One region of the Vibrio glycogenivorans genome, then DNA from elsewhere that is predicted to be linked to it. Evidence: predicted binding sites of a transcription regulator. Region 1 holds the regulator's gene; the other holds the start of a gene.
The links. The regulator PurR, encoded in region 1, represses purine synthesis genes. The targets are predictions, from matches to a motif close to TNANGNAAACGTTTNCNTNA.
Positions count from the first base shown of each region.

Region 2: a site for PurR is predicted at 3,348-3,367, ahead of purM (phosphoribosylformylglycinamidine cyclo-ligase). Genes of this name have one in related genera too.

Region 1 is NZ_JBPVIS010000004.1:180,233-187,416, reverse strand. It holds gene ACSTTG_RS11570 (putative signal transducing protein) at 1-74, opposite strand, end outside; gene ACSTTG_RS11565 (TVP38/TMEM64 family protein) at 83-784, opposite strand; gene ACSTTG_RS11560 (glycoside hydrolase family 3 C-terminal domain-containing protein) at 1,110-3,302, opposite strand; gene ACSTTG_RS11555 (TfoX/Sxy family DNA transformation protein) at 3,594-4,184, opposite strand; cyclic di-GMP riboswitch class I at 4,296-4,407, opposite strand; gene purR (HTH-type transcriptional repressor PurR) at 4,546-5,559, opposite strand; gene torD (molecular chaperone TorD) at 5,745-6,398, opposite strand; gene ACSTTG_RS11540 (alpha-L-glutamate ligase-like protein) at 6,577-7,184, opposite strand, start outside.
Region 2 is NZ_JBPVIS010000001.1:550,867-558,050, forward strand. It holds tRNA gene ACSTTG_RS02570 (tRNA-Pro) at 51-127, opposite strand; gene ACSTTG_RS02575 (DUF3149 domain-containing protein) at 397-537, shown strand; gene smrA (DNA endonuclease SmrA) at 670-1,251, shown strand; gene rluF (23S rRNA pseudouridine(2604) synthase RluF) at 1,360-2,415, shown strand; gene upp (uracil phosphoribosyltransferase) at 2,478-3,104, opposite strand; gene purM (phosphoribosylformylglycinamidine cyclo-ligase) at 3,431-4,471, shown strand; gene purN (phosphoribosylglycinamide formyltransferase) at 4,474-5,112, shown strand; gene ACSTTG_RS02605 (class II glutamine amidotransferase) at 5,254-6,096, opposite strand; gene lpcA (D-sedoheptulose 7-phosphate isomerase) at 6,137-6,715, opposite strand; gene fadE (acyl-CoA dehydrogenase FadE) at 7,013-7,184, shown strand, end outside.

The sequences.
Region 1 (7,184 bases):
TGGATCTGGTGTTGCTGGAGCATCTGCGCGACGATATGGGCTTCTGGCGGGTGTTTAGCAAAGTAAATCTTCATTGAGGTCCTTATTTTGTAGCCGTGACATTACGTCTGCGCTCAACGAAATTCATTACCCATTTCATCAGCACTGGGAATAATCCGAGCAGGGCAAATGAGACCAGTACCGAAGGTGACACAATACCCGCTAACGAGTCAATCTGCGCCAGTTGAGTACCGGCGTTAAGATACACCGCTGTGCCCGGCAACATACCAATTTGACTAAACAGGTAGAAACGACCGATAGACAAGGGGGTCAGACCCATCAGTAAGTTGATTAGGAAGAAGGGGAACACTGGGATTAGACGTAATGATAGCAAGTAGAGCGCGCCGTCTTTCTCAATGCCTTTGTTGATGGTGCCTAACTTGTCACCAAACTTGCCCTGAACCCAGTCACGCAGCAAAAAGCGGCTACTGAGAAAGGCAAGCGTTGCGCCAATACTACTAGCAAAAGATACTAGGACTAAACTGGTCCAAAAACCAAATAGCGCCGCACCGAGTAGGGTAACCACCGCAGCCCCAGGCACGGAAAAGGCGGTAATGCCGACATAAGCAAAGAAGTAAATTGCCGCCGCAGTGACAAAATTAGCGTCGATAAAGCTACGCAGCGCCGCCTGCTGCTCTTTAGCATTCTCAAGCGTCAGATACTGACCAAACTGTGTCGCTAGGGTTACAATGATGGCTATCAAAACCACACCCAATATCACTTTCGTATTAAGAAACTTTTTCATCACTCTAATCCCTGTTTTCGCTGCAATATATCGTAATTGAATGACTATAAAGACAGGATAGGATCGAAATTTCTTTCACTCCAAAAAAAAGGAGGGCGAGGAGCGAGTACGGGCTTGCGCCCTGCGGGGAGCGAGGAGTTTACCGCGTGTGGAGATTCCTCGAGCCTCGGAACGGAGTGAAACTCGAACCCCGCTCCCTGGGTTTAGGGCGAGGTTCGAGTACGGGCTAATACCCTACGTGGAGCGAGGAGTTTGTCGCGTGTGGAGACTCCTCGCACCTCGGAACGAAGTGAAACCCGTAGCGTAACGTCCCCGCCCCTGTGGTTTATATGAGCTTGATGGTAGCAGTTTCTGGTGTTGCGGCGCCTAGGCGTTCGCTGACTGGGCCTGGAGATGAGTTACCGATGGATACTTGGTAGTTGCCTTTGCGCCAGACTTTTTCACCTTTTGAGTTGATGACTTTGAGCTGCTCAGCATCAACCGTGAAGGTGACCACCTTTTTCTCGCCTTGCTTAAGTGCGATACGTTGGAAACCTTTGAGGCTGGTGTGTGGCAGGTTATCTGTCACGTTTTCTGGGCTGATGTAGAGCTGGACTACCTCTTCAATGTCGTACTCGCCGGTGTTCTCGACTTTAACTTGTACCTGCAAGCTGTCTTCTTGGCCAAGTTTGTCAGACTCTAGTGCCAACTGCTTGAAGTTAGTCTCTGAGTAGGTCAAACCAAAGCCGAATGGGAACATTGGCTCTTTAGTCATGTACTTATAAGTACGTCCCTGCATTGAGTAGTCTTCATAGTCAGGCAACTGAGCGATGTTTTTCGGGAAGGTGATCGGTAGATGGCCTGATGGCGACACATCACCAAACAGAACGTCAGCAACTGCGTTACCGCCTTGCTCACCTGGGTACCAGATTTGCAAGATAGCATCAGCGTGCTCTTCGATACCCTCAAGAGAAACAGGGCTGCCGCTCGCCACTACAAGCACGAGTGGACCTTTTTTCTTCTCGATGATTTGGTTGAGGTAGTTGATCTGGTTTTGTGGCAGTTTGAGATCTTCTTTATCACCAATGTGCGCAGAAGCAATCGCATCGACCTCTTCACCCTCAAAGTCAGCGCTCAAGCCAACGACTGCGATAGTCACGTCGGCACTAGCAGCGACATTTGGCGCCCAGTTTTTCGGGTTAAGGTTGTCATTGAACGGCAGGGCACCGCTGCGGTAGTTAAGTGACGTACCGAGTGATACCGCCTCAGAAATACCGCCCAGGATGGTGACTAGATTAGGGCTGATGCCGTAGTAGTTACCCATCAACATATCTGCAGAGTTTGCGAACGGTCCAGTGACGTAAGGGACTTTGATGTCCTTAGACAGCGGTAGGATGTTGTTGTCGTTTTTCAGCAGAACAATCGACTTTTGTGCCACCTTGCGTGCTAGCTCACGGTGCTCTTCGCTGTTAATGACTGAAGGCGGGATTTGATTGTACGGGTTAACGCTTTGGTCTGCGTCAAACATACCGAGCTTAAAGCGTGTTTTGAAAAGTTGCTCAGTACGCAGGGTAATTAGCTCTTCAGATACTAAACCTTGCTCTACCGCTTCGGTTAGGTGGTGGTAGCTGTAGCCACAGTTAAGCTCAACGCCGGCATCCAGAGCAACTGCTGATGCTTCTGCTGCGGTCTCTCGGTATTTAAGCTTTTCAAAGATACCGTGGATCGCGCCACAATCGGATACAACGTGCCCGTCAAAGCCCCATTGATCTCTTAGGATGTCTTGCAGCAAGAAGTGGCTGGCGTTGGCAGGCTTGTCAAACACAGCGTTGTAGGCAGCCATGACCGTTTCGACGTTAGCATCTTTAACCAGTGCCTCAAAAGCAGGCAGGTAGGTTTCATGCAGGTCCTGCTCAGTTGGAATCGCGTTGAAGTGGTGTCTTGACGCCTCTGGGCCTGAGTGTACCGCGTAGTGTTTTGCCGTCGCTGCTGATTTTAGGTAGTTAGGATCATCACCTTGTAAGCCCTGCACAAAGGCGACACCAATTTGCGAGGTCAAGAATGGGTCTTCACCGTAAGTTTCTTGTCCTCGTCCCCAGCGTGGGTCACGGAAGATGTTGACGTTTGGTGTCCAGAAAGTCAGCCCCGCGTACTGGCTGTGGTTACCCATGGATTGAGAGATAGAAAACTTGGCTCTTGCCTCAGTAGAAATAGCGCTGGCAACCTCTTTGGCCAGTTCGGCATCAAAGGTAGCGGCAAGACCAATAGCTTGAGGGAAGATCGTGGCTTTACCATTACGCGCCACGCCATGCAGGGCTTCATTCCACCAGTTGTAAGACGGAACCTCAAGGCGAGGAATGGCCGGTGCGTCATTGAGCAGTTGGCTGACTTTTTCTTCCAATGTCATCTGTGACACAAGGATTTCAGCACGTTTTTCGATTGGCAATGTGTGATCTTGAAACGAGAGGTCAATCTCTTGAGCAGAGACACACGCGGCTCCCATCCCAACAAGGGCAATTGATTTTTGTAACTTCTTCATTAATTGGTTCCTACGACAAGTAAGTAATGGTTAACCTTAGTGATGCTTTGGTTAACAAAATACCATTAATTCATCGAGGTATATTTGTTTTTTTTCACAATTGAATTGCTATAAATAATTATTGTGAGTTCGGTCGCGAAGTGGGAGCTGGTGGGTAAGTAGAAACTGCTCTGTTAGCATTCAAGCTAATGAAAGTTATCCATAATTTGAAGTTAGATATACCCACAGATCAAAAAAGCCAGCGAGTCGCTGGCTTGAATCTAAGTAATGAATAGCTAGTTTTCTAAAGGTTTAGCAAAGCTGGTTAGCTAGGGCATCACGTTGTTGCTGTGGGATCACTGACCAGTGCGTGCCTCTAAGTGCTCCCTCTAGAGAGTAGAGCAGTTCAAGGTTAACTGGTACGGTGTGGGTTTCCTGAATCGCGCGATAAGCGTTAACAGAGCCTGCTTGTTCGAGCTCAGAAACACTGCCGATCCCCGCTTTTTTCAGCATTCTTTCCGTTGCAAGGCGCAGATTAGGTAAATCTTTAAGACGCTGCGGCTTGGCGGTTTCTTGCTTAATTTTGTCCTTTTTCGCGGCATCGAGTGCCACGGTTGCCATCTCAAGTAGACGCTGGGGATTTTCTAGGCAATCTTCGGCGAGTTGAAAATACTTGGTAACAACAGGAAAGCCTTTCTTCTCATAAACATAAGGTTCAAGGCCCTTGGCGGTAATTTCTGCATCAAGTTGACTACATTTGCGAATGTGCAAACGATTGCGCACGATAAGTGCAAACATTGCGTCATCGACAAAAACGCCAAATCCGCCAAACATTGAACGTGACTTTACGCTGCCTAACTGCTCAAACAAGCGCATTGAGTCTTTTAAAATTGGTCTATCCATGGTTTTGTAAATCTCGGTAATGAAACAACAGCCACCTAAATTCAGGCCCGAGAATTTAGCGAAACCGACCCTACACCTACTAATAACAGCTAAATGCAGTGTCCTTTCACCATCGGCAACCCCGCTACCTTTCTTCAACTACGAGAGTTTTCACTCAAGTAATTGAAGGGTAAGGCCGGAGGCTTTGCGTCCCACCCTTTCAGATGGTTTGCCCTGTGCGTGGCATAGACAAAATCATAATAAAAAGCTGGATAGGTATCACATATCCAACAACCATAATGTGACGCCGATTCCAAAAAAGACTAGCCAACTTCTGTCAATTGCACACTAAATGCAGGAATATCTAACTTTGGTACACAAATTAACCTAAATGACTGATATCTTTAACAGTTAGACGTTCCACGATTTCAGGGTGCATCTCAAAAACTCGCTTATCATGTTCCTTGTTTTTGATTCGCTCGAGGAGGATCTCGAAGGCATTCTTACCCACGCGTCGTTTTGGTTGGTGTACGGTGGTCAGTGGCGGAGAGAAGTACTCGGCCAGCTCGATATTGTCATAACCGATCACCGACATATCTTCGGGAATACGAATACCGTTTTCTTGCAAGCGACTCATAAGGCCGAGTGCCATGGTGTCATTAAAACAGAATACCGCGGTCGGCTTTTCATCCATTGCAGCGATCTTGTCCGCAGCAAGGACGGCAGTATCACACTCAAAATTGCCCTCAAGGATCCAATCCTCAACCACATTGAGGTTCGCCTCATCCATCGCGCGACGGAAGCCGCTAATACGCTCCATACACGCCGCCTTTTCAAAGTGGCCGCTAAGGCAAGCAATCTTTTGATGGCCCTTGTCGATAAGGAATTTGGTTGCGAGGTAACCGCCTTCTTCTGAGTTATCGATGATTTTGTCAGCTTGTGAGGTCTCAGGGCCCCAGTCCATGATCACTTTTGGAATGTTAGGGTGGCTGTCGAGCATCTCGTTGAGCTCTTCAGTCAGATCAGAGCACATCACCAGGATACCATCGACACGTTTCTCAGCCAGCATGCGAATATAGTCGCGCTGTTTCTCGTAGATGCCACCCGTGTTGCACAAAATTAGCGTGTAGCCCTGACGGTAACAATAGCTCTCAACACCATCGATGACCTCAGAGAAAAATAGGTTAGTGGACTGAGTGACGAGCATGCCGATGGTGCGGGTTGAGTTACACTTCAAACTACGCGCTACCGCACTAGGAGCATAGTTAAGCTCCTTAACTGCTTGGTTTACTTTTTCTTGGGTAGCTTCAGCAACGAATCGAGTCTTATTGATAACGTGCGATACCGTTGTGGTAGAGACACCTGCAAGACGTGCGACATCTTTAATAGTGGCCATTGGTGTGTTCCTTAATTGTACTTATGGTTACCGCACAGATCTCAAGCGTTCGAACGTATCATGGTGAGGGAAATGCGGTATTCGCTAAGGGGTAAATAAAAAAACCGCTTTCACGAAAGCGGCTAAAAATATCCGAACATTTTAGACTGCTATCGTTTACGGTGCAAACTTAATCGCCAGCTGGACTAACTTTCCTCACCCAATAAATATAGGCAGTCCAGCTCGAGAAAGGCGACCAGTAACTCACTCACTGCGGCATAGAACCCAAACTCGTCACGTTTTTTGCATAAAGTACGAAATTGGGGTACCCAAGTGAGCAGATGCTGGCGGATAAACTGCTCCTGCTCGGCAAAAGCCTGCTCGAGGTGGCGCTCTTGCTCAAGTTCGTTCGAGCGAATGATAAGATTGCCAAGAAAATCGAGCTCAACACCGAGATGATCTGGGGGCTCGTTTAGGCCGTGGGAAACTTGGATGTTGTGCTCAGCGAGGATTTGCTTCATCTCAAGAGCGGGCTGACCATTGAGCATATGTTCAGGATCTAGATATACCGAGGCATAAGGTAGCGCCCCTTCTTTATCAGATTTAAGGAACAAGTCACAAAAATCTGCAGCGAGTTCCAATTTAGCGTCTTCTCGGTCTTGTAGGCGATTGAGTGTATCAATAAAGTTCGCCACGGGTTGCTTTAACTGTAGGTTCTCTCCCAAGCCACTTAGAAATGCGCGAATTTCTGGGCTTTGATACTGGGCAAGATCTTTGTCGTCCAACTCTCGACTGAACAGGCTTGAGAGCCACCAGTAGATCTCCGCTCGCTTATCATTAAACGCTTTCACTTCTTCAATCACGATCAACCCCACATCTCGTTCACTATGTTGATAAGTATAACTAATTTCTAAATAGTGGCATGGAGCAATAATGAGAGTAATAGACCAGCATTTCTAAGAGGCCTGACGTAATCGATTGTTAGTATAAATAAAAATGCCGCCCGATGAGAGGGCGGCATTTTTGCTGTTTACTGACTTACTTGTTGAAGACACCAAACTGCTTAGCAGCGTAGGCGACCCGCTCTTTGGGTTTCGGGTATTCCGCGGGGAGCTCAAGATTCTCAATATGCTGCAATCGCGGCAACAATCCACTGCCGTTGGCAATCTGTATTGCTAATCCCGGGCGAGCATTGAGCTCCAGTACCATTGGTCCTTCTTCTTTATCCAGAACCATATCAGTGCCCATATAACCAAGCCCAGTCATCTCCCAGGCACTCGCAGCAAGTTCAAGCAGACGCTCCCAGTGTGGGACTTGCAGTTGACTGAGCTCTTGACCAGTGTCTGGGTGGTGCTCAACCGGTTGGTCAAACTGTACTGCGCGGACAGCGCGCCCTGTGGCGATATCAATGCCTATCCCGACGGCGCCTTGGTGCAAGTTTGCTTTGCCATCTGAAGCGGTGGTTGAACAGCGCATCATGGCCATGACAGGGTAACCTTTGAACACGATGATCCGTACATCAGGCACACCCTCAACGCTGTAGCCATCAAAGCAGTCATCGAACTTAATCAAGTTCTCCACCACGGCCACGTCGTTTTTACCACCGAGCGAGAACAGGCCAGCAAGCGTGTTACTGATATGGCGCT
Region 2 (7,184 bases), on a different contig from region 1:
TCGCCTCTAGAAACGACGAAACCCTGCAACAAGTGCAGGGTTTCTGAAGGTGGTCGGTGAAGAGGGATTCGAACCCCCGACCCTCTGGTCCCAAACCAGATGCGCTACCAAACTGCGCTATTCACCGAGATTATCCGTTCGTGAGCTTGGCGTCTGTGACGTTGTCGCCTCACCGGATGGATGCGTATAATACGGAGTTTCTTAGCGAGCGCAAGCCCTTTTGCATAAAAAAATCACCCCAACCGTTCAACTGGTTACAAAAACAACAAAATGTGATTCGGCCCGCATTGCACCATATTGATAATATACACCCCATTAACAATTGATCTAGATCATCCACACATTCCACTCAAAGCGATAACTTACTTGCTGTCTTCGCTACTTGGAGAGAGAAACATGGAACTATGGCTTGACTTGCTGTTTGGCAACGCGATAGGACTTGCTTCAATGTTAGTCATTTTCGCCGCCTTCAGTTTGATGCTCTTTTACGGTGGTTTCTTTATCTACAAGGTTTTGAACGACAAATCTCCTCACTAAGTTGCTTTGCCAACATTCACAATGAATACCGCATAGCACCGGATTAGATCCTGTATCTAATCCGGTTTTTATTATCATTCTGGCTCGCATTTCGTATACTCGGGTAAACGAATTTTAAATGGATTATCAGCTATGAGTCACGATGATGATCTCCTGCTTTTTCAGCAGATGATGGGCGATGTCAAACCCATTCACCAAGATACCGCCGAGCATAAAAAGACCGTTCAAGTTACCGATGCCCAACTGGCTAAGCGTGAGGCAGCAGAATGGCTTACCGAGCAAGACCCTGAATATCTGTCGCTTGATCATGCCCCGATGCTCAAACCTGAGGATATTATTGAGTTTAAGCGTGATGGCGTCCAAGAAGGCGTGTTTCGCAAACTGCGTCTGGGCAAGTACCCGATCCAAGCGCGCCTTGACCTGCATCGTCGTACGCTTAAAGAGGGTCGCGATGAGGTGGTTAAGTTTCTCAAGCAATGTATTCGGATGGACATACGCACCGTGATTATCGTCCATGGGCGCGGCGAGCGCTCCAACCCGCCTGCACTGATGAAAAGCTATGTCGCGAGTTGGCTAACACAAATTAAAGATGTTCAGTGTGTCCACAGCACTCAGCGCTTTCATGGTGGCACTGGCGCGGTTTATGTGCTGTTGCGTAAAAGCGCAGACAAGAAAACGGAAAATCGTGAGCGTCACCAAAAACGGTTAGGTTAAGCGCCCCACCGGTGGTAAACTCTTGCCCCTAAATTTTTCAGAGCTGGGCCGCTCTTAGCCAGAGCGTCCCCTCTAACACCGCCGTTGTGAAACGTTAGGAGCAACAACATGTCACAAGATAACGCCAAGCGCCTGAATAAATACATTAGCGAGACGGGCTTTTGCTCTCGTCGCGAAGCCGACAAACTGATTGAGCAGGGTCGTGTCACCATTAATGGCGCAAAGCCTGAGGTCGGCACCAAGGTACTCCCTGGCGACGATGTCTGTATTGATGGTAAACCTGTGCGCAGCAAACAGCGCCCGATCTACATCGCGCTTAACAAGCCAACCGGTATTACCTGTACCACCGAGCGTGATGTACCGGGTAACATCGTCGATTTTGTTGGTTTGAATCAGCGTATTTTTCCTATCGGTCGCTTGGATAAACCCTCCGATGGTCTGATTTTCCTGACTAATGATGGTGATATCGTCAATAAGATCCTGCGCGCGGGCAACAACCACGAAAAAGAGTACGTGGTGCGTGTCGATAAGCCGATCACCCAAGCGTTTATCGACAAAATGTCCTCGGGCGTTGAGATCCTCGATACCGTGACCCTGCCATGCACCGTAACCAAAGAGACCAAATATTCGTTCCGTATCGTGCTCACTCAAGGTCTGAACCGTCAGATCCGCCGCATGTGTGAGGCGCTCGGCTACGAGGTGTTCAAACTGCGTCGCGTACGAATCATGAACATCAGCCTCGATGGGATCCCCAATGGCCAATGGCGCTATATGAGCGAGCAAGAGGTCGCGCAGATCCTTGCCATGTGCGAAGGCTCGGTTGGTACTGAAGAGGCCTCGAAGGTCGATGGTAAGGGCAAACGCATCCGCCGTGCGACCGATGCTAAGCTGTATGACAGCCGAGAAGAAAACCAAGAATCTAAGGCGCGTCGTAACCAGAAGCCGCGTACCTTTAAAGGTCGCAATGCTGAGGAGTTTCGTCACGCGCCTAACTCAAAGCGTGGTCGCCATGGCTCAAATGAAGGCAGTTCAAAACGCAGAGACGGCTCCACGGGCAATAGTCAAGGTGCAAGTAAAGGCAAAACCTACTTTAAGCCAAGTGATAACGGTGCTAGTAAACCATCCAAGTCACGCCGCCCAGGTACACTAAGCCTTAAAAAGTAGTCGCATTAAAAAAGGAGCCAACAGGCTCCTTTTTCGTTACACAATGAAGTGTGCAATAGACTTTACTTAGTGCCGAAGATCTTGTCACCCGCATCGCCAAGACCAGGAACAATATAGCCCTTGTCATTCAATTTCTCGTCGATAGCCGCTGTGTACAACTCAACCTCTGGGTGCGCTTTTTCGAGGGCTGCAATCCCTTCAGGCGCAGCAACGAGAACCAGTACTTTAATGTGCTTACAGCCCTTCTCTTTAAGCAGATCGATAGTCGCAATCATCGAACCACCCGTCGCGAGCATTGGGTCAACCACCAGCGCGATACGCTCATCGATGTGTGACGCTAGCTTGTTAAAGTAAGGCACGGGTTCAAGCGTCTCTTCGTCACGATAGATACCCACCACGCTGATACGAGCGCTTGGCATGTGCTCAAGGACACCATCCATCATACCCAGACCGGCACGCAGGATAGGCACAACGGTGACCTTCTTACCCTTGATCTGCTCAACTTCTACCGGACCATTCCAACCGTCAATGGTGACTTTTTCAGTCTCAAAATCGGCGGTTGCTTCATAGGTCAGCAAGCTACCAACCTCTGTGGCTAACTCACGAAAACGCTTTGTGCTGATGTCCCCCTCACGCATCAAACCAACTTTATGTTTAACAAGAGGGTGCTTAACTTCAACAACTTTCATTTTCTTCTCCGACTAATTGAGTAAACCCTGAGATTATAACCCGATTTCAACAAAAAAGGGCAGGAATTAAGCACTTTAGCCATCACAGCAGCGATTCGTTTCAAAGCCGCGACAAAGCGAATCCTTGCGCTTGAGATTGACACTCTCCTACCTATCGATCACTGAGCAGTAACCTCTTCTTCACTTCGTTTTGACAAGCGATTTGTCGACTTTTTTGCAATCATGCCATGGGCGGAAAAAACTTTGCGCAAACGTTTGCTCTTTAGGTTTAAGCGCTGTTAGAATAGCGCCGTTTTCACATCCAACTAACTACCGAGGATTTCTCCGTGAGTGGTAATAACACATCTCTTAGCTACAAAGACGCTGGTGTAGACATCGATGCGGGTAACGCATTAGTTGATCGTATTAAAGGTGCGGTAAAACGTACTCGTCGTCCTGAAGTCATGGGCGGCATTGGCGGCTTTGGTGCTCTTTGTGAGCTTCCAACCAAATACAAAGAGCCTGTTTTGGTATCGGGTACTGACGGCGTAGGCACAAAGCTTCGTCTTGCACTTGATCTAAACAAGCACGACACGATTGGTATCGACTTGGTAGCAATGTGTGTGAACGACCTTATCGTTCAAGGTGCTGAGCCACTATTCTTCCTAGATTACTACGCAACGGGCAAACTGGATGTTGATACCGCAGCAGACGTAGTAACCGGTATCGCTGATGGCTGTATCCAAGCAGGTTGTTCACTGATCGGTGGTGAAACCGCTGAAATGCCTGGCATGTACGAAGGTGATGACTACGATGTTGCAGGCTTCTGTGTTGGCGTGGTTGAAAAATCACAAGTTATCGATGGCTCAAAAGTCGCTGCAGGTGATGCACTGATCGCTGTTGGCTCTAGCGGTCCACACTCTAACGGTTACTCACTGATCCGTAAGGTACTGGAAGTATCTGGCGCAGACAAAGGTGAGATGCTAGAAGGTCGCACCATTGGTGAGCACCTACTAGAACCAACCAAAATCTACATCAAGTCGGCACTGAAGATGATTGAGCAGCACGATATCCATGCTATCTCACACATCACTGGTGGCGGCTTCTGGGAGAATATCCCTCGCGTACTTCCACAAGGCACTAAAGCTGTGGTTGACGGCAACAGCTGGGAGTGGCCTGCCATCTTCAAATGGCTACAAGAAAAAGGCAACGTTGAGACGCACGAAATGTACCGCACATTCAACTGTGGCGTGGGTCTGATTGTTGCCCTACCAAAAGACCAAGCCGATGCAGCTGTTGAACTGCTAAAAGCAGAAGGCGAAAACGCTTGGGTTATCGGTGAGATTGCTTCTGCACAAGAAGGTGAAGAGCAAGTCGAGATCAACTAGGCATGAAAAGTATTGTTGTTTTAGTTTCAGGGAATGGTTCTAACTTGCAAGCGATTATTGATGCCTGCAAGACCAACATCAATGATGGCAAAGTTACCGCTGTTTTTTCAAACAAAGCAACAGCTTATGCCCTAGATAGAGCAAAGGCAGCCGGCGCGGCTGCCAACTTCCTCGACCCTGATGCCTTTGAGACTCGTGACGGATTCGATACCGAGTTGATGCGTCAAATCGATGAGTATAAGCCGGACCTAGTGATTCTGGCTGGCTACATGCGTATCCTAAGTGGTGAATTTGTTCGCCACTATTTAGGTCGCATGATCAATATCCATCCTTCTCTGCTGCCTAAATACCCAGGACTTAATACCTACCAGCGTGCTATTCACGCCGGTGATGAAGAGCACGGTACCAGTGTCCACTTTGTCACAGAGCAGCTCGATGGCGGCCCGGTGATCCTGCAAGCTAAGGTGCCTATCTTCGATGAAGACACCGTCGCCACGCTAACCGAGCGAGTCCAGACCCAAGAGCATAAGATCTATCCTATGGTCGCTAAATGGTTTGTAGAGGACCGCTTGGAAATGCGCCAAGGTAAAGCCTTCCTCGATGGCGAGCAACTGGGCATTCACGGCTACGCTGCTGACTGATATCCCCTAATTTCAAAAAAGGCAGTGATTCCACTGCCTTTTTTAGGTTCGAGGTGCGGGTTTCACTTCGTTCCGAGGTACGAGTAAATCACCACGCGCGACAAACTCCTCGATACTCGCACCTCGCTCCCCGCCAACTTTTTAAAGCGGCTTCGTCGGTGACTGATCCCCAGGCTTCGCAGCAGCAAACTCAACATCAATCAAATCTTCGCTATTACTATCAACCAGTTCACCAAAATGGAACAAACCGAACTCGCCTGGTTTCATGCGTTGCCAGTGTTCGTCGTCGGTCAATGGCTGGGTAGCAATCACGGATACCACATCATTGGGTGTGGTTTCTTCTTGGAAATTGATCGTCACCTCTTCATCAATCAGCGAGGCCTCACCGAAAGGGGCGCGCCTGGTGATCCAATAGAGATGGTTGGTGCAGAAGGTCATTAGATATTCGCCGTTTGACAGCAGCATGTTGAACACACCGAGGTCGCGAAGCTGTCCACAACACGTGGCGAGATAACGAAACACCTCTTCCATGCTCTGTGGCGGCTCAGGAAAACGCTGTTCCATCTGATTGAGTAGCCAACAAAACGCCAGCTCACTGTCGGTTTGACCCACTGTACGATGACGACCTGTATCTAAGTGCTGATAGTCGCTCAGTTGGCCATTGTGAGCAAACGTCCAGTAGTGCCCCCAAAGCTCACGTGTAAACGGGTGGGTGTTCTCTAGCTTGACGCCACCACGGTTGGCTTGACGAATATGGCTTATCACCGCACAGCTCTTAATTGGGTAGTTTTGTACCAACTCAGCAATCTTCGACTGACTGCTTGGCTTGGGGTCTTTGAAAGTACGAAAGCCCTTACCCTCGTAAAAGGTAATCCCCCAGCCATCACGATGCGGCCCGGTATTACCTCCACGCTGCATCAAACCGGTAAAACTAAAACAGATATCCGTTGGCACATTGGCGCTCATCCCGAGCAATTCACACATTTTTTCCTACAACTCCTAATGCTTGCGGGCGCTTTCTGGCTTACGCCGCCATCTCTTTTTCGATCAATTGAATCACGATATGAATAATTTTGATGTGGATCTCTTGAATACGATCGGCATAGCCAAAGTGTGGTACACGGATCTCAACATCGGCTAACCCCGCCATTGCGCCACCATCTTTACCAGTTAGTGCAATGGTCTTCATCCCTTTGGCTTTTGCCGCCTCAATGGCCTTCAACACGTTTGCTGAGTTGCCAGAGGTGGATAGACCAAACAGCACATCACCCTGACGACCCACAGCTTCGACATAGCGTGAGAACACGTAATCATAGCCAAAATCGTTACTCACACAGGAAAGGTGACTCGGATCAGAGATCGCTATGCCTGCATAACCCGGACGATTTTCACGGTAACGGCCAGTCAGCTCTTCGGCAAAGTGCATCGCATCACAGTGCGAGCCTCCGTTACCACAAGACAACACTTTACCATCTTGCTTAAATGAGTCGGCAATCATCTTCGCGGCAGCCTCAATCTGAGCAATGTTGTGCTCATCATTCAGGAACTGGTTGAGGACATCAGCAGCTTCAGTCAATTCACTTTTGATTAAGTCTTGGTACATAGGGCATCTCTTGCTGGTTATTTGTATTGGCCATCTTGGCTTGTATTTCGAGTTTACCCATTCAAACGGTGGTGTCGATAGCCGCGGTGAAAGAAACAGCAAATTCTTCACCACTTCGTGGCTTAGCGAGTATTTTTCAAACTTTCTTGTGACGCCCTACACTTCAACAAAACTGGAACTGATCACTTTTTGGCCTATTTGTACTTGATGAGAATGTTATCAAAATGTTTACTATAGTTACTGGTAAGACCAGTAACTATCGATAAATAACTCACTTGGCCCCAGTAAGGAAACCGTATGCTTGTGATACTCTCAATCACTGTTGTCCTCACCACTCTCGCCGTGGCGCTCTACCACCGCCTGCCTTTAACCAAGACCGTCGCCATCACTTCCATCGCGATGGTGCTTATGACGCTTTTGGGCTCACTTGGCGCAGTCAGTTGGGGTATCTATCTCGCCGTTGTGATGC